DNA from 2 places in the Rhizobium sp. LEGMi-198b genome. Region 2 is predicted to be linked to the other one. Evidence: predicted binding sites of a transcription regulator. Region 2 holds the regulator's gene; the other holds the start of a gene.

Region 1 (6,754 bases), on a different contig from region 2:
GGACATGCAGGCGATCTCGGCAAGCTTTTCCATATCGAGCTCGTCATCCAGATGCTCGTGGATATAGGCCGAAACCCGCCGCAGACGGGTCTCGTAAAGCGCCCATGCCGTTCCGTCACTCATGTCAAACCTCTTGCAAATCGATCGGTCTCAAAAGACCATACCTCGATTTGACAAATCCTGCTGAGTTTGGCGGGCAAAACAAAAGCGGCGGGGCCATCAGCTCCCGCCGCTTCTGATCAGTGCGATAAAAAACTCTTAGCCGGCGAGTGCGGCAGCAACTGCTTCAATCGCTTCATCGGCCTTGGCGCCATCCGGACCGCCGGCCTGGGCCATGTCGGGACGGCCGCCGCCGCCCTTGCCGCCGAGCGCGGCCGAGGCAATGCGGACGAGATCGACAGCGCTGAAGCGGCCGGTCAGGTCTTCCGTGACGGCAACGACGGCGCTGGCCTTGCCATCTTCCGAGACGCCGATCAGCGCGACCACCCCGGAGCCGAGGCTGGTCTTGCCATCGTCGGCAAGACCCTTGATATCCTTCGGGTCAACGCCGGAAATGGCCTTGCCGAGGAACTTGACGCCATTGACGTCACGGACCGCATCGGCGGAACCGCCCTGACCGCCGCCCATGGCGAGCTTGCGCTTGGCGTCAGCCAGTTCGCGCTCCAGCTTGCGACGCTCGTCCATCAGCGCCTCGACGCGCGACACGACATCGCCCGGCTGCACCTTCAGCGTCGAGGCCAGCGTCTTCACGCGCTCATCCTGCTCGGTCAGATAGTCGCGAGCGGATTCGCCGGTCACCGCTTCGATACGGCGGACACCGGCGCCGACGGCACTTTCGCCGAGGACGCGGATAAGGCCGATCTGGCCGGTGGCGGAGACATGTGTGCCGCCGCACAGCTCGACAGAATAGGGCTTATCAGCCTTGGCACCGCGCACGCCCTGCCCCATGGACACGACGCGGACTTCATCGCCGTACTTCTCGCCGAACAGCGCCATGGCGCCCTCGGCAATGGCGTCGTCGACGCTCATCAGGCGGGTCGTGACCGGCGAGTTCTGCAGCACGATTTCGTTCGCCATATCCTCGACCACCTTCAGCTCTTCAGCCGACATCGGCTTCGGATGCGAAACGTCGAAACGCAGACGCTCGGGCGCCACCAGCGAACCCTTCTGCGCCACATGGGTGCCAAGTACCTCGCGCAACGCCTCATGCAGCAGATGGGTCGCGGAGTGGTTGGCGCGCAGGCGCGACCGCCTGTTGTGATCGACCGTCAGCACGACGGCGTCGCCGATCTTGATCTTGCCTTCAGATACTTCCGAGCTATGAACGAAAAGGCCTTCGCCCTTCTTCTGCGTATCGCTGACCGTGAGCTTGCCGTGGTCGCTAGAAACCACGCCGGTATCGCCCATCTGACCGCCGGATTCACCGTAGAACGGCGTCTGGTTGACGATGATCTGCACCTTGTCGCCGGCAGATGCGCTGTCGACGGCAACACCGTCCTTGACGATTGCCTGGATAACGCCTTCAGCGGTCTCCGTGTCGTAGCCGAGGAATTCGGTGGCGCCGAACTTTTCCTTGAGCTCGAACCAGATGGTTTCGGTTGCCTTGTCGCCAGAGCCAGCCCAATGCGAGCGGGCTTCGGCCTTCTGCCGTTCCATCGCGTCGGTGAAGCTCGATATGTCGACGCCGATGCCGCGGGCGCGCAGCGCATCCTGCGTCAGGTCGAGCGGGAAGCCATAGGTGTCATAAAGCTTGAACGCGGTCTCGCCATCGAGGCTGTCGCCCTTGTGAAGCGTCGAGGTTGCATCGGCAAGCAGCGACAGACCACGCTCCAGCGTCTTGCGGAAACGGGTCTCTTCCAGCTTCAGCGTCTCGGAAATCAGCGCTTCGGCACGCACGAGCTCGGGATAGGCGCGGCCCATCTGCTGGACCAGCGTCGGCAACAGCTTCCAGACCAGCGGCTCCTTGGCGCCAAGCAACTGCGCATGGCGCATGGCGCGGCGCATGATGCGGCGAAGCACATAGCCACGGCCTTCGTTCGACGGCAGCACGCCGTCGGCGATCAGGAAGGCGGAGGAGCGCAGGTGATCGGCGATGACGCGGTGGCTGGCGCGGCGTTCGCCCTCGGCCTTGACTCCGGTCGCCTCTTCCGAAGCCTCGATCAATGCGCGGAACAGGTCGATGTCGTAATTGTCATGCTTGCCCTGCAACACGGCAGCAACGCGTTCGAGACCCATGCCCGTGTCGATCGACGGACGCGGCAGGTCGACCCGCTGCTCCTTAGTGATCTGCTCGAACTGCATGAAGACGAGATTCCAGATCTCGATGAACCGGTCGCCATCCTCTTCCGGCGAGCCGGGAGGGCCGCCCCAGATATGGTCGCCGTGATCATAGAAGATTTCGGAACATGGGCCGCAAGGACCGGTATCGCCCATTGCCCAGAAATTGTCGCTGGTGGCGATGCGGATGATCTTGTCGTCCGAAAGACCGGCGATCTTCTTCCAGAGATCATAGGCGACATCGTCGGTATGATAGACCGTCACCAGCAGGCGCTTGGCGTCGAGGCCGAATTCCTTGGTGATCAGGTTCCAGGCAAGCTCGATGGCGCGCTCCTTGAAATAGTCGCCGAACGAGAAATTGCCGAGCATTTCGAAGAAGGTGTGATGACGCGCGGTATAGCCGACATTGTCGAGGTCATTATGCTTGCCGCCGGCGCGCACGCATTTCTGTGCCGTCGATGCAGTCTTGTAGGGGCGCTGCTCCAGGCCGGTGAAGACGTTCTTGAACTGCACCATGCCGGCATTGGTGAACATCAGCGTCGGATCGTTGCGTGGAACAAGCGGGCTCGACGGCACGATCTCGTGGCCGTTCTTCTTAAAATAGTCGAGAAAGGTCGACCGGATTTCGTTCACACCGCTCATATTGGGCCCTTCAGTCCTTGCCTCGAGCGAGATGTCCCATCTCGCTCATGTTCCTTCACCTAGCATGGTCTTGTCCAAAAACCGCTTCGCACTTTTGGGGATCACGCGTTGGCAATATTTAACAAATCCAGTGGCTTTTATCGTCCGCTCCCGGCCCTGTCCAGCCGCACAAGCAAAACCGGCCGTACATCCCTTGGACAATACGGCCGGTTTTGAATTTTAGTCTTGGTTAGTCCTGGACTTGGTCGCGGAAATTACGCGTCCGCGGCGTCGCTGTCATCAGCGTCTGGTCCGCCATTCTGCAGGAAGCGATCGGCAATAAGACCTGCATTCTGGCGCAGCGACAGCTCGATCTCGCGAGCAAGATCCGGATTGTCGCGCAGGAAGAGCTTTGCGTTTTCGCGGCCCTGCCCCAGACGCTGGCTGTTATAGGAGAACCAGGCGCCGGACTTCTCGACGATGCCAGCCTTGACACCCAGATCAATCAGCTCACCAGTCTTGGAAACGCCCTCGCCATACATGATGTCGAATTCCACCTGCTTGAAGGGCGGTGCCATCTTGTTCTTGACGACCTTGACGCGGGTCTGGTTGCCGACCACCTCTTCACGCTCCTTGACCGAGCCGATACGGCGAATATCGAGACGGACGGAGGCATAGAACTTCAGCGCATTGCCGCCGGTCGTCGTTTCCGGCGAGCCGAACATGACGCCGATCTTCATGCGGATCTGGTTGATGAAGATGACCATGCAGTTGGACTTCGAGATCGAAGCGGTAAGCTTGCGCAGCGCCTGGCTCATCAGGCGAGCCTGCATGCCCGGCAGGCTGTCGCCCATCTCGCCTTCGATTTCAGCGCGCGGCGTCAGCGCGGCAACGGAGTCGACGACGAGAACGTCGATGGCGCCGGAGCGCACCAGTGTATCGGTGATTTCAAGCGCCTGTTCGCCGGTGTCCGGCTGCGAAATCAGGAGGTTCTGCAGGTCGACGCCGAGCTTGCGGGCATAGACAGGATCGAGCGCGTGTTCGGCATCGACGAAGGCGCAGATGCCGCCCTTCTTCTGGGATTCGGCAATGGTCTGCAGCGCAAGCGTCGTCTTACCGGAGCTTTCCGGCCCGTAGATCTCGATGATGCGTCCCTTCGGCAAGCCGCCAATGCCGAGAGCGATATCGAGGCTCAGGGAGCCGGTGGAAACTGTTTCGATTTCGACCACGTTCTCGTTCGAGCCGAGCTTCATGATCGAGCCCTTGCCGAACGACCGCTCAATTTGAGAGAGTGCCGCTTCAAGTGCCTTGCTTTTATCCACCGATTTGTCCTCTACAAGCCGCAAAGAATTCTGAGACATCCGATCCACCTTTAGGTTATTGAAGCCGCTCAAGCAATGTCGCCGCTGATGAGAATTGTGTACTCCATTTGTTCTCATGTCGCAAGGGCACAACAAGCAATTGAAAGAAAAAGGTAAAATGAATTTTGTTCTACATTTGTTTTCTTCTTTCATAGCAAGCACTTACGTGTCCTTGCCCGGCATTTTGCGTGAGATATCAACCGGCTCGATTCGCCTTTGGAAGCGCTGAGGAGATCGAGATGACGAAGAAGATTCTCGTTCTGGGTGGTGCCCATATCGACCGGCGCGGCCGCATCTTCGGCGAGACGGCGCCAGGGGCCAGTAACCCCGGTGCCTGGTTCGAGGAGCCGGGCGGCGGCGGCTTCAACGCGGCGCGCAATCTGGCCCGTCTCGGCTTTGATGTGCGGCTGATCTCGCCGCGCGGCGGCGATGCGGCGGGCGAGATGGTTGCGGAGGCGGCGCTCAATGCCGGCGTCGACGACAAGCCCTTCGTTTTTCTCGATCGCAAGACGCCGAGCTATACGGCAATCCTCGAACGCGACGGCAATCTGGTGATCGCCCTCGCCGACATGGAGCTCTATAAGCTGTTCGTGCCGCGCCGGCTGACGATCCGCGCCATCCGCGATGCCTTCGAAGCCACTGACTTGATCCTTTGCGACGCCAATCTGCCGGCCGAAACGCTGGCCGCCATCGCAATGCGCGCAGCCGATTGCGGCAAGCCATTGGCCGCGATCGCGATTTCGCCGGCCAAAGTGGTGCGCCTGAAGCCCTGCCTTGCCGGCATCGACCATCTTTTTCTGAACGAGGCCGAAGCTGCGGCGCTGACGGAGAGCCGTCCGGACGATCCGCGCCATTGGATCGCCGGATTGCGCGCACTCGGCCTCAGGGGTGGTGTCATTACACGTGGCAAACGCGAACTGATCGCTTTTTCCGGCGATGCCGCCGTCAGCCTGCAGCCGCCCGTTATCGATGAGGTTGCCGATGTCACCGGTGCCGGCGATTCGCTCGCCGCCGGTGTTCTGGCCGCCCTGCTTGCCGGTCACGATCTCGGCGAGGCGGTGCGCCACGGGGCAGCGGCCGCCGCGATCACCGTGCAATCACCTTTCGCCACGGCGGAGGATCTTTCGCCTGAGCTTCTGAAGGCAATACTGGCTCTTGTTCCCGAAGCCGCTATTTTGTCATGAAGCGCACGAATTTCGCATCTCCCAACTCAGCCAATCGGACACAACCATGACCAAGCCCATTTCACCCCTGCTGCCGATCTCCTATTCGAAGGAGGTTGCTTCAGCAAAATTGCGCGGCGCTCCATTGGTGGCATTGGAATCGACCATCATCACCCATGGCATGCCCTATCCCGGCAATATCGAGATGGCGCGCAGCGTCGAGGCGATCATCCGGCAGGAAGGCGCCGTGCCGGCAACGATCGCCGTCATTCATGGCGTGCTGCATATCGGCCTGGAGCCTGAAGAGCTGGAGGCGCTCGCCCAGACAACTGGTGCGATGAAGGTTTCGCGCGCCGACCTCGCCTTCGCCATTGCAGAGCGCCGCACGGGCGCCACCACAGTTGCCGCGACAATGATCGCCGCAGCGCGGGCCGGCATCAAGGTTTTCGCGACCGGCGGCATTGGCGGCGTGCATCGCGGCGCCGAGGAAAGCTTCGATATCTCGGCCGACCTGGAAGAGCTCGCCCGCACTGACGTCATCGTGGTCTGCGCCGGCGCCAAGGCCATCCTGGATATTCCGAAAACACTGGAAGTACTGGAAACCCGCGGCGTGCCCGTCGTCACCTACGACAGCGCCGAATTCCCCGCCTTCTGGTCGCGTTCCTCCGGCCTGCCGAGCCCGCTGACCTTGAACAGCCCTGCCGCCATCGCCAACTTCCAGGTAACCCGTGAACAGCTTAGCATCAACGGTGGCATGCTGATCGCCAATCCAGTTCCGGAAGCCGATGAAATCCCGCGTGAGGAGATGGAAATCTACATCGAACGCGCCTTGGACAGCGCCGAGCGTGACGAAATCGCCGGCAAGGCGGTCACCCCCTATCTGCTCAGCACCATCTTCGACATCACCGACGGCCGCAGCCTCAAGACCAATATCGCGCTGGTCGAAAACAATGCGCGCCTTGCCGCGGAAATCGCGGTTGCGCTGGCGGAATAATCGGAAGCGAGTCGCGTCGATAACGGATGGCAACCCGCGCAGCCGCTTTAGGTCAATGTGAACAGACCCAACGCGGTGCGCAGTTCCGCAAGGGTTGCCTCCGTCCGCTGTCTGGCCCTGATCGTACCTCGCCGCAGGACTTCCAGTGCGTAGCCGGGGTCAGCGGCGTACCGGGCACGGCGCTCTCGGATCGGGGCAAGCAGAGCTTGCAGAATATCTTCAAGATGCCGTTTCACGACCATGTCGCCAAGACCGCCCCTTCGGTAGCGTGCCTTCAGCTCTTCGGCGAAAGCCCTATCCTCGGCAAAGGCATCGAGATAGGTGAAGACGACATTACC
Region 2 (6,754 bases):
TTATTGTCGCCGACTAGTGATGTAGTTCAGGGGTCGGTCCTCGACAAGGCGGATATCTGGCTTGCCGGTTTGCGCAGCCATATCGGCGATAGAATCAGGACGCTTTTGCCCGGAGACACCGGCGCCTTTGCGGCTTCGCTTGTCACCGATGAGAGACGAGCGATCTCAGACGATACGACGGAAGCGCTGCGGACCTCGGGTCTTGCGCATATCATCGCCATCTCCGGCCTGAACATGGCGCTCTCCGCGGGCATCTTTTATGTCGGTTTACGCTACGCCCTCAGTCTGTTTTTCGGCGTGGCACAGGCTTGGCCAACAAAGAAGATTGCGGCCTTCGGCGCGCTAGTTACAGTGACGGCTTATTATCTCATTTCCGGCTTCGGGGTATCCGCGGAGCGTGCCTTCATCATGATGGCTATCATGCTGATCGCCGTGCTCTTCGACCGACCATCCATTAGCCTGCGCAACGTGGCGCTATCGGCGATAGTCATTCTCATACTGTCGCCTTCGCAGGCGCTCGGACCAAGTTTTCAGATGTCTTACGCCGCGACCCTGGCGTTGGTGTCCGGCTATTCGCTCTGGGCGAGGAGGCCGCATCGGGAGAGCGTTCTCTCCCGGTTCCGGGTCATGCGTCCGCTGCTCTTCGTTTCCCGTTTCTTCGGAAGCATATTGTCGACCTCTTTTATAGGCGGCGCATCGACGGCAATCTTCTCGATAGAGCATTTTCACCGATTGGCGACATATGGTCTCATCGCCAATCTGGCGGCTATGCCGGTCGTCTCCTTTGTCGTCATGCCGTTTGGCATGGCGGCGACGCTACTGATGCCATTTGGCGTTGATGCCCCTTTCTGGCAGATAACCGGCTGGGGACTTGATGTCGTCATCGTCATTGCCAAAACGGTTGCCGCCTGGGGCGGCAATATTCCCTTCGGTCGGCTGCCGGTCTGGCTGTTCCCGACGGTCATAGCCGGCTTCTTGTTGATGACCTTGCTGAGAACATGGCTGCGACATGCAGGTGCGCTCTTGATCATCGGTTCGGTTGCAGTCGTGGCGCTCGGCCCCGGTGTCCTCAAGCCTGATCTCATGATCTCCGAGGACGGCACGCTGGTCGCCTTGTTGCGCAACGGTGCGCTGACGACAAACCGCGAAAAACCGCCGGATTTCATCTTCGAGCAGTGGCAAAGAGCATTGGCGATCACCGAGCAGCAACCGCCAACGATGCTTCCGCCGGATAGTCAGCTCCCCAAAATCAGCAAATCAGACAAGCATCGTCGCCTGAATTCCGAAGAACAGAGCACCGTTCGAAAGGCGATGGATGCGGCATTAGACGCGGCCGGGCCGGGCGGTTTCGCCTGCCAAAAAGGTGCATGGTGCGTGGCAATGCTGGATAATGGCGACATGCTTGTCACCATTGAAGATGCCGCCTATCTCGCTCCGGCCTGCGACACGGCCAATATCGTCATCACCTCCGTACGGCTGCGTCTTGATCGCTGCCGCTCTGGCGCGATGCTTTTTACGGGCGCAACACTGCGCCGCACGGGATCTATTGAAATGAACCTCAGCACCAATAAACCGGTCGCAACGGCGGCGTTTGAAAACCTTTCGCGGCCATGGAGCCTGCATCGCTCCTACGACTGGCGAACAGACACTTTTGGCGCGCCGCTCAAGCCGGCGTCACCGGTCAGTGATAGCGGCGAATGAGACCGACGAGCTTGCCTTGTACCTTCACTCGATCCGGCCCAAAGATGCGGGTTTCGTAAGCAGGGTTTGCCGCTTCAAGCGCGATCGAGGCTCCCTTGCGGCGGAAGCGCTTCAATGTCGCCTCTTCATCATCGACGAGAGCGACGACGATGTCGCCGGGATTGGCGGTCGTGGCGTTGCGGATGATGACGGTATCGCCGTCAAAGATGCCGGCATCGATCATCGAGTCACCCTTGACCTCCAGCGCATAATGCTCGCCGGAGCCGAGCATGTCGGCGGGAACGGTGATGTCGTGAGTATTGTTCTGGATAGCCGAGATCGGAACGCCGGCGGCAATGCGGCCCATGACGGGTACCGAAACCGAACTGTTGTTGTCCTCACTCACCGGCTTGGCGGGTGCGGGCGGCGGCACAAGTTGCGGCTTGCCAAGGCTACCCTCGATGACGCTTGGCGAAAAGCCGCGGCGAGGCTGCAGGCTCGGGCTATAGGCCTCAGGCAGCTTGATGACCTCCAGCGCTCGGGCTCGGTTCGGCAGGCGACGGATGAAGCCGCGCTCTTCCAAAGCCGTGATGAGACGGTGAATACCGGATTTGGACGCAAGGTCCAGCGCATCCTTCATCTCGTCGAAAGATGGCGGAACACCGGACTCCTTCATTCGTTCGTGAATGAAGAGAAGCAGTTCCTGCTGCTTGCGCGTCAACATCGTTTTGAACCTCGGGACTGAGAAGGTGTCGTGAAACAAATCCAGAACGGACACTATATGTTCCATATGTGTTCCGCAAGCCCTTAAATTTCGGTGAACATTTTGTAGGTGCATCAAATAAATGGGAACATAACAGGTCCCGGGCAGATGACTTTTTTCCCGGCACCTTCAAACTAAATAGCAGAAATATATGCGGAATCGGGCGAAGCAAAATTTCGGACGATCCCAAAACGGATTATCTCCAAGGCGGCGAAAAGCCATGTTCTTCGTTCTATAAGCTCTTTGGAGGACGACACTCTCCGAACCATGGAGAGCAAGCTATGGATCTGACTGGGAATCCGGATTTCTGAGGGGCCGGGATTGGTGCCATCCGTAGTAATATTCGATGGGATATCAATAGGTTGAACTTTTCCTCGAACTCCCGTGCCGGTGCTCGAGCAAGGTACGGTCGTTGGCGATCTGCCTTAGCATGCTGCGCCCGGCCAGAATCATCTCGACGAGAAAGGCCACAAAGGCGCCCATGAGTGCGAAGACGGCAAGGCCAAAGAGCCAGAGCAGCAATTGCTCGCGAAATTGCTGTCGAATTGCACCGCCCATGAGGCCGAGCGTCGCAAGGCATGTGAACACGCCCGATGCCGTGCCGAGCAGAACTGCGATCTCCAGCGCCAATGTTCGCCGTCGCAGATAATAGAGCTGCAGCAACCGCGTTTCATCCGGGTCCTCAGAGGTCACCCGTTCGAAAAGGCTGTTGACCCGGTCGGAGACGCGGGCGAGCCTGGCCGAGAAGACATTGAGGCACCCGGCGGTGCCCGCCAGCAGAAAGACCGGTGTCAGCGCTATTTGAATAACGTGCGCGGCAATAGACGTCAGATGGTCATTCAGCACATTGGATCTCCTTTCTGTCCAACGTCATCCGGTATCGGCTCCAGGGTTGTCGCCTTGCCAAAGAGGGCGCGGAGATGAGGCTGGTGACTGATCTCGCGCGAACGGTCAGGTCGGCGGCGCTGCCGATTGCGTCATTTGCTCAGCGATCTTCTTTCTCTGCAGTGTCATGGCTGCGATCGCGGCATCGGATTTTTCCTCGCCACCCACCTGCACTGTCGGCTGAGCGAAGTCGATGCCGTTTTCCATGAAGGCGTCGCGGATCATGGTATAGGCCTGGCGCCGTATGTAGGTTTGCCGACCGGGGAGGGCGGTAAAAGCAAAGCTCAGTTCGATACCGAAGTCGCCAATTTGCTCCACCCCCTTCATTTTCAGGGTCTCAAGAATCTGCGGTCCGATTTCCGGATCTTCTTTCAACTGCTCTCCGATTTGCTTGACGATCCTTTTCGCCTTGGCGACGTCGGTATTGAACGGAACCCGTAGCAGGAATTTATCGATCGCCCAGTCGCGGCTCATGTTCTGAACGGCGCCGAGTTCGCCGAAGGGAACTGTGAACACCGGACCATGATGATGTCGAAGCCTGACGGAACGCAGGCTGAAAGATTCCACGGTTCCCTTGTAGCTGCCGCTTTGAACGTATTCGCCGACGCGGAAGGCATCGTCCATCAGGTAGAAAATGCCGCTGACGATATCCTTGACGAGCGTTTGCGAGCCGAAGCCGATCGCCACGCCGAATATGCCGGCCCCCGCAATCAACGGCCCGATCTGCACGCCCATTTCGGACAGCACGGTGAGGACGGCGGCTGCGATAACGATGGCTGCCAGCGCGTTGCGGAAGATCGGCAACAGGGTGCGAAGGCGGCCCGCGCGCGCGGCTTCCGCCGATGGCGAGGAGGCACTGCTATCGGCGGCGCTCAATTTCTCGTCAATGAATGCCCTCGACAATTGCCAGCAGAGATCGGCCAAAATCAGAACGACGACGCTCTTCAGCGCACCGCGAACAGCGGCGTCGATCGCCGGATTTTCTCGTGCGAGGATGTTGGGATCATAGTGCCAGACGACGGTAATCCAGGCGACCGCGGCTACGATGACGAGCGCCCGCGCACCGCGGATGGCCAGCACCATGCGCGCACTGTTCTTGTTGTCACCAGGCCAGCGTCCCTTTGCAAATGCTTCGGCCGTCCGTCCGACGGCAGTCAATAGCCCCGGAAGAACAACGACATAGATGCCAAGCCAGAAGAGGCCGACGAAGTTGGCCACCCAAAGAAGCCAGAGGCAGGCAACGTAGAGTGAATAAAGGATGTTCATAAGCGTTAACTGTCGGGCAGCGGTTTCCTTGGCCGGTCGCCGCCACACGGCTTCGAGCGTAATCAGCAATAGGAGAATGGAGAACCCGTGGGAGACGACGGTGCCGACATCTCCGTCGATGGAGAGCGGTCTGGTCAGCGACGTCGTGGCGCCGGCTATCGCCAAAACGGCAATGAAGAGACAAGCCCTGCGATAGCCGAAGGCCGACAGAGAGCCCGCGTCCATCGATAGTCTGCAGACGGCAAATGCGAGGCGAGCGGCAATGAATGCCGTCAGATAAAACAGGATCACCACATGCAGTAGCGGCGGCCAGTCTATGGCTAGGAAAATGGCGGAGCTGACGAGGGTGAAAGTGATCCACGGTCCTAATTCTCCGATCGTATGTGCGACAAGAGGATTTGGAAACTGGGCTTTCAGGACGGTTTTCTTGAAAAACCATTCCGCAGCGAGACCGACGCAGACCAATGCGGCGAACATGACGACGGCAGGCGCAAAGCCGTTGTTCCTTGCCTGCTCACGCACCCTACTCGCTGCAGCGGCGAGCTGCCCCGGTACATTGGGAATCGCCGACCGCAGCGCCTTATATCGGGCGCGAGCGCGGGCCTCTCCGGTTTCGACCAGCGTCGCCGTCGCCGAAGGTGCCGGCTGTTGCTCGGCTGCTTGCCGCTTTTCCAGCCATTGGCGCAGCTCCGGATCATTCATCAGACGCAGCAATTCCGATAGCTTTGCAGGCGGTGCTGTGGGGGCCGTTTCGGGGGTCTGCGCGTGGCACAGTTGCGGCGCAATAGCCGTGAAAACAAGGATAAGTGCAACGGCGACCAAGCCGCTGGGCATAAGGGAAATCAAGCGGGCGACAGAATTCGTGAACCTTCGGACGTGCCCCACCAAGGCCAGACAAAGAGAAGCCGTCAAATGTAAGACCGGGCGTATGGGCGCCCCCTCGACGAGCATCAAGCGCATGTCTCCCCCAAGCACCCGACAATCAGATTGAGTACTGCTGCAAAGATAGAAGTAACGACGGGCCGCTCTTCTGCCTTTCCGAGATCGGATGGTGAATTGCGTTGCCGTTGGACAATCCGAACTGAAGAATGCGCGTCTTTGTCTTGCTGCCGGGAAACGGACTTTTCGGCGCTATCCTCACCCGTATCACTTACCTGTTGCCGCGCTACAGATCATTTATTGCAGTATGATGCGGATATTGCTCGAATTATTGCCCTCTCACAAGGGAGAGTTTGGTGCCAGCACATATATAATTCGGCTAGTTCGCGTGCGGATTTTTGCGGGAGCGCTCTTCTGTCGTCTGCTCCGACGCTTTGATCTTGAATTGAGCCGCAGATGGGCGCAAACCTGCCGACGAATGAAGGGGGAGACCATGACCTCATCGCCGCATCCGCTGGATCATCTCGTTCTGCCGACGGTCAATATCGCCTTGGCGCGAGAGCGGTTGGGCAAGCTTGGTTTCACCGTGGCGTCCGATGCCCGACATCCCTTCGGCACGGAGAATGCCTGCGTTTTCTTTGCTGACAAGACCTATCTGGAGCCCTTGGGTGTAGCATCGCAGGAGCAGTGCGAGGCGAGCGTGGGGGAGGGCAATGTTTTCGTCGCCCGCGACCAGGCCTACCGTTTTCGCATCGGCGATGAGGGATTTTCGGCCATCGTTTTCGGCACGGACGATGCGGTCGCCGATGACGAACGATTCCGGGTCAACACCATGTCAGCCGGAAACATGCTGGATTTTGCCCGGCCGATGCGCATGCCGGACGGTTCGGAGGTGACGGCAGGTTTCCGTCTTGCTTTCGCAGCCGATTTGCGTTCGCCGGATTTCTTCACCTTCTGCTGCCAGCGCATCAATCCATTGCCGGCCGATCGCGGCGCCCTGGAGCGGCATGCCAATGGCGTAACCGGCATTGCAAGGGTTGCCGTCTCGGCGCCGAATCCGGCTGCGTTCCGTGGCTTTTTCGAGCAGGTCGTCGATAGGCCAAAGATATCGGATCATTCCTTCGGCCTGACGATCCACGCGGCCAATACGGGGATCGAGGTTCTGACCCTAGAAGGCATGGAAGCCTTCTACGATCTATCCTTGTCGGGGGACGATCCCGGCCTTCGCGCACGGGCAATCCTTTTCAAGACGCGCGATCTTTCCGTGACATCGTCGCATTT

The links. The regulator LexA, encoded in region 2, represses DNA repair genes until DNA is damaged. The targets are predictions, from matches to a motif close to TGTTCNNNNTGTGTTCNG.
Region 1: the regulator LexA is predicted to act here: its motif matches at 4,386-4,403, upstream of recA (recombinase RecA).

What each region holds. Positions count from the first base shown of each region.
Region 1 is NZ_JBSYVH010000002.1:75,720-82,473, forward strand. Features, by position in the region: gene ACXHXG_RS07105 (AraC family transcriptional regulator) at 1-123, opposite strand, end outside; gene alaS (alanine--tRNA ligase) at 259-2,919, opposite strand; gene recA (recombinase RecA) at 3,174-4,259, opposite strand; gene ACXHXG_RS07120 (carbohydrate kinase family protein) at 4,499-5,443, shown strand; gene ACXHXG_RS07125 (pseudouridine-5'-phosphate glycosidase) at 5,490-6,416, shown strand; gene trpS (tryptophan--tRNA ligase) at 6,464-6,754, opposite strand, start outside.
Region 2 is NZ_JBSYVH010000009.1:59,070-65,823, forward strand. Features, by position in the region: gene ACXHXG_RS27920 (ComEC/Rec2 family competence protein) at 1-1,701, shown strand, start outside; gene lexA (transcriptional repressor LexA) at 1,682-2,404, opposite strand; gene ACXHXG_RS27930 (DUF2721 domain-containing protein) at 2,798-3,289, opposite strand; gene ACXHXG_RS27935 (mechanosensitive ion channel family protein) at 3,395-5,428, opposite strand; gene ACXHXG_RS27940 (VOC family protein) at 5,967-6,754, shown strand, end outside.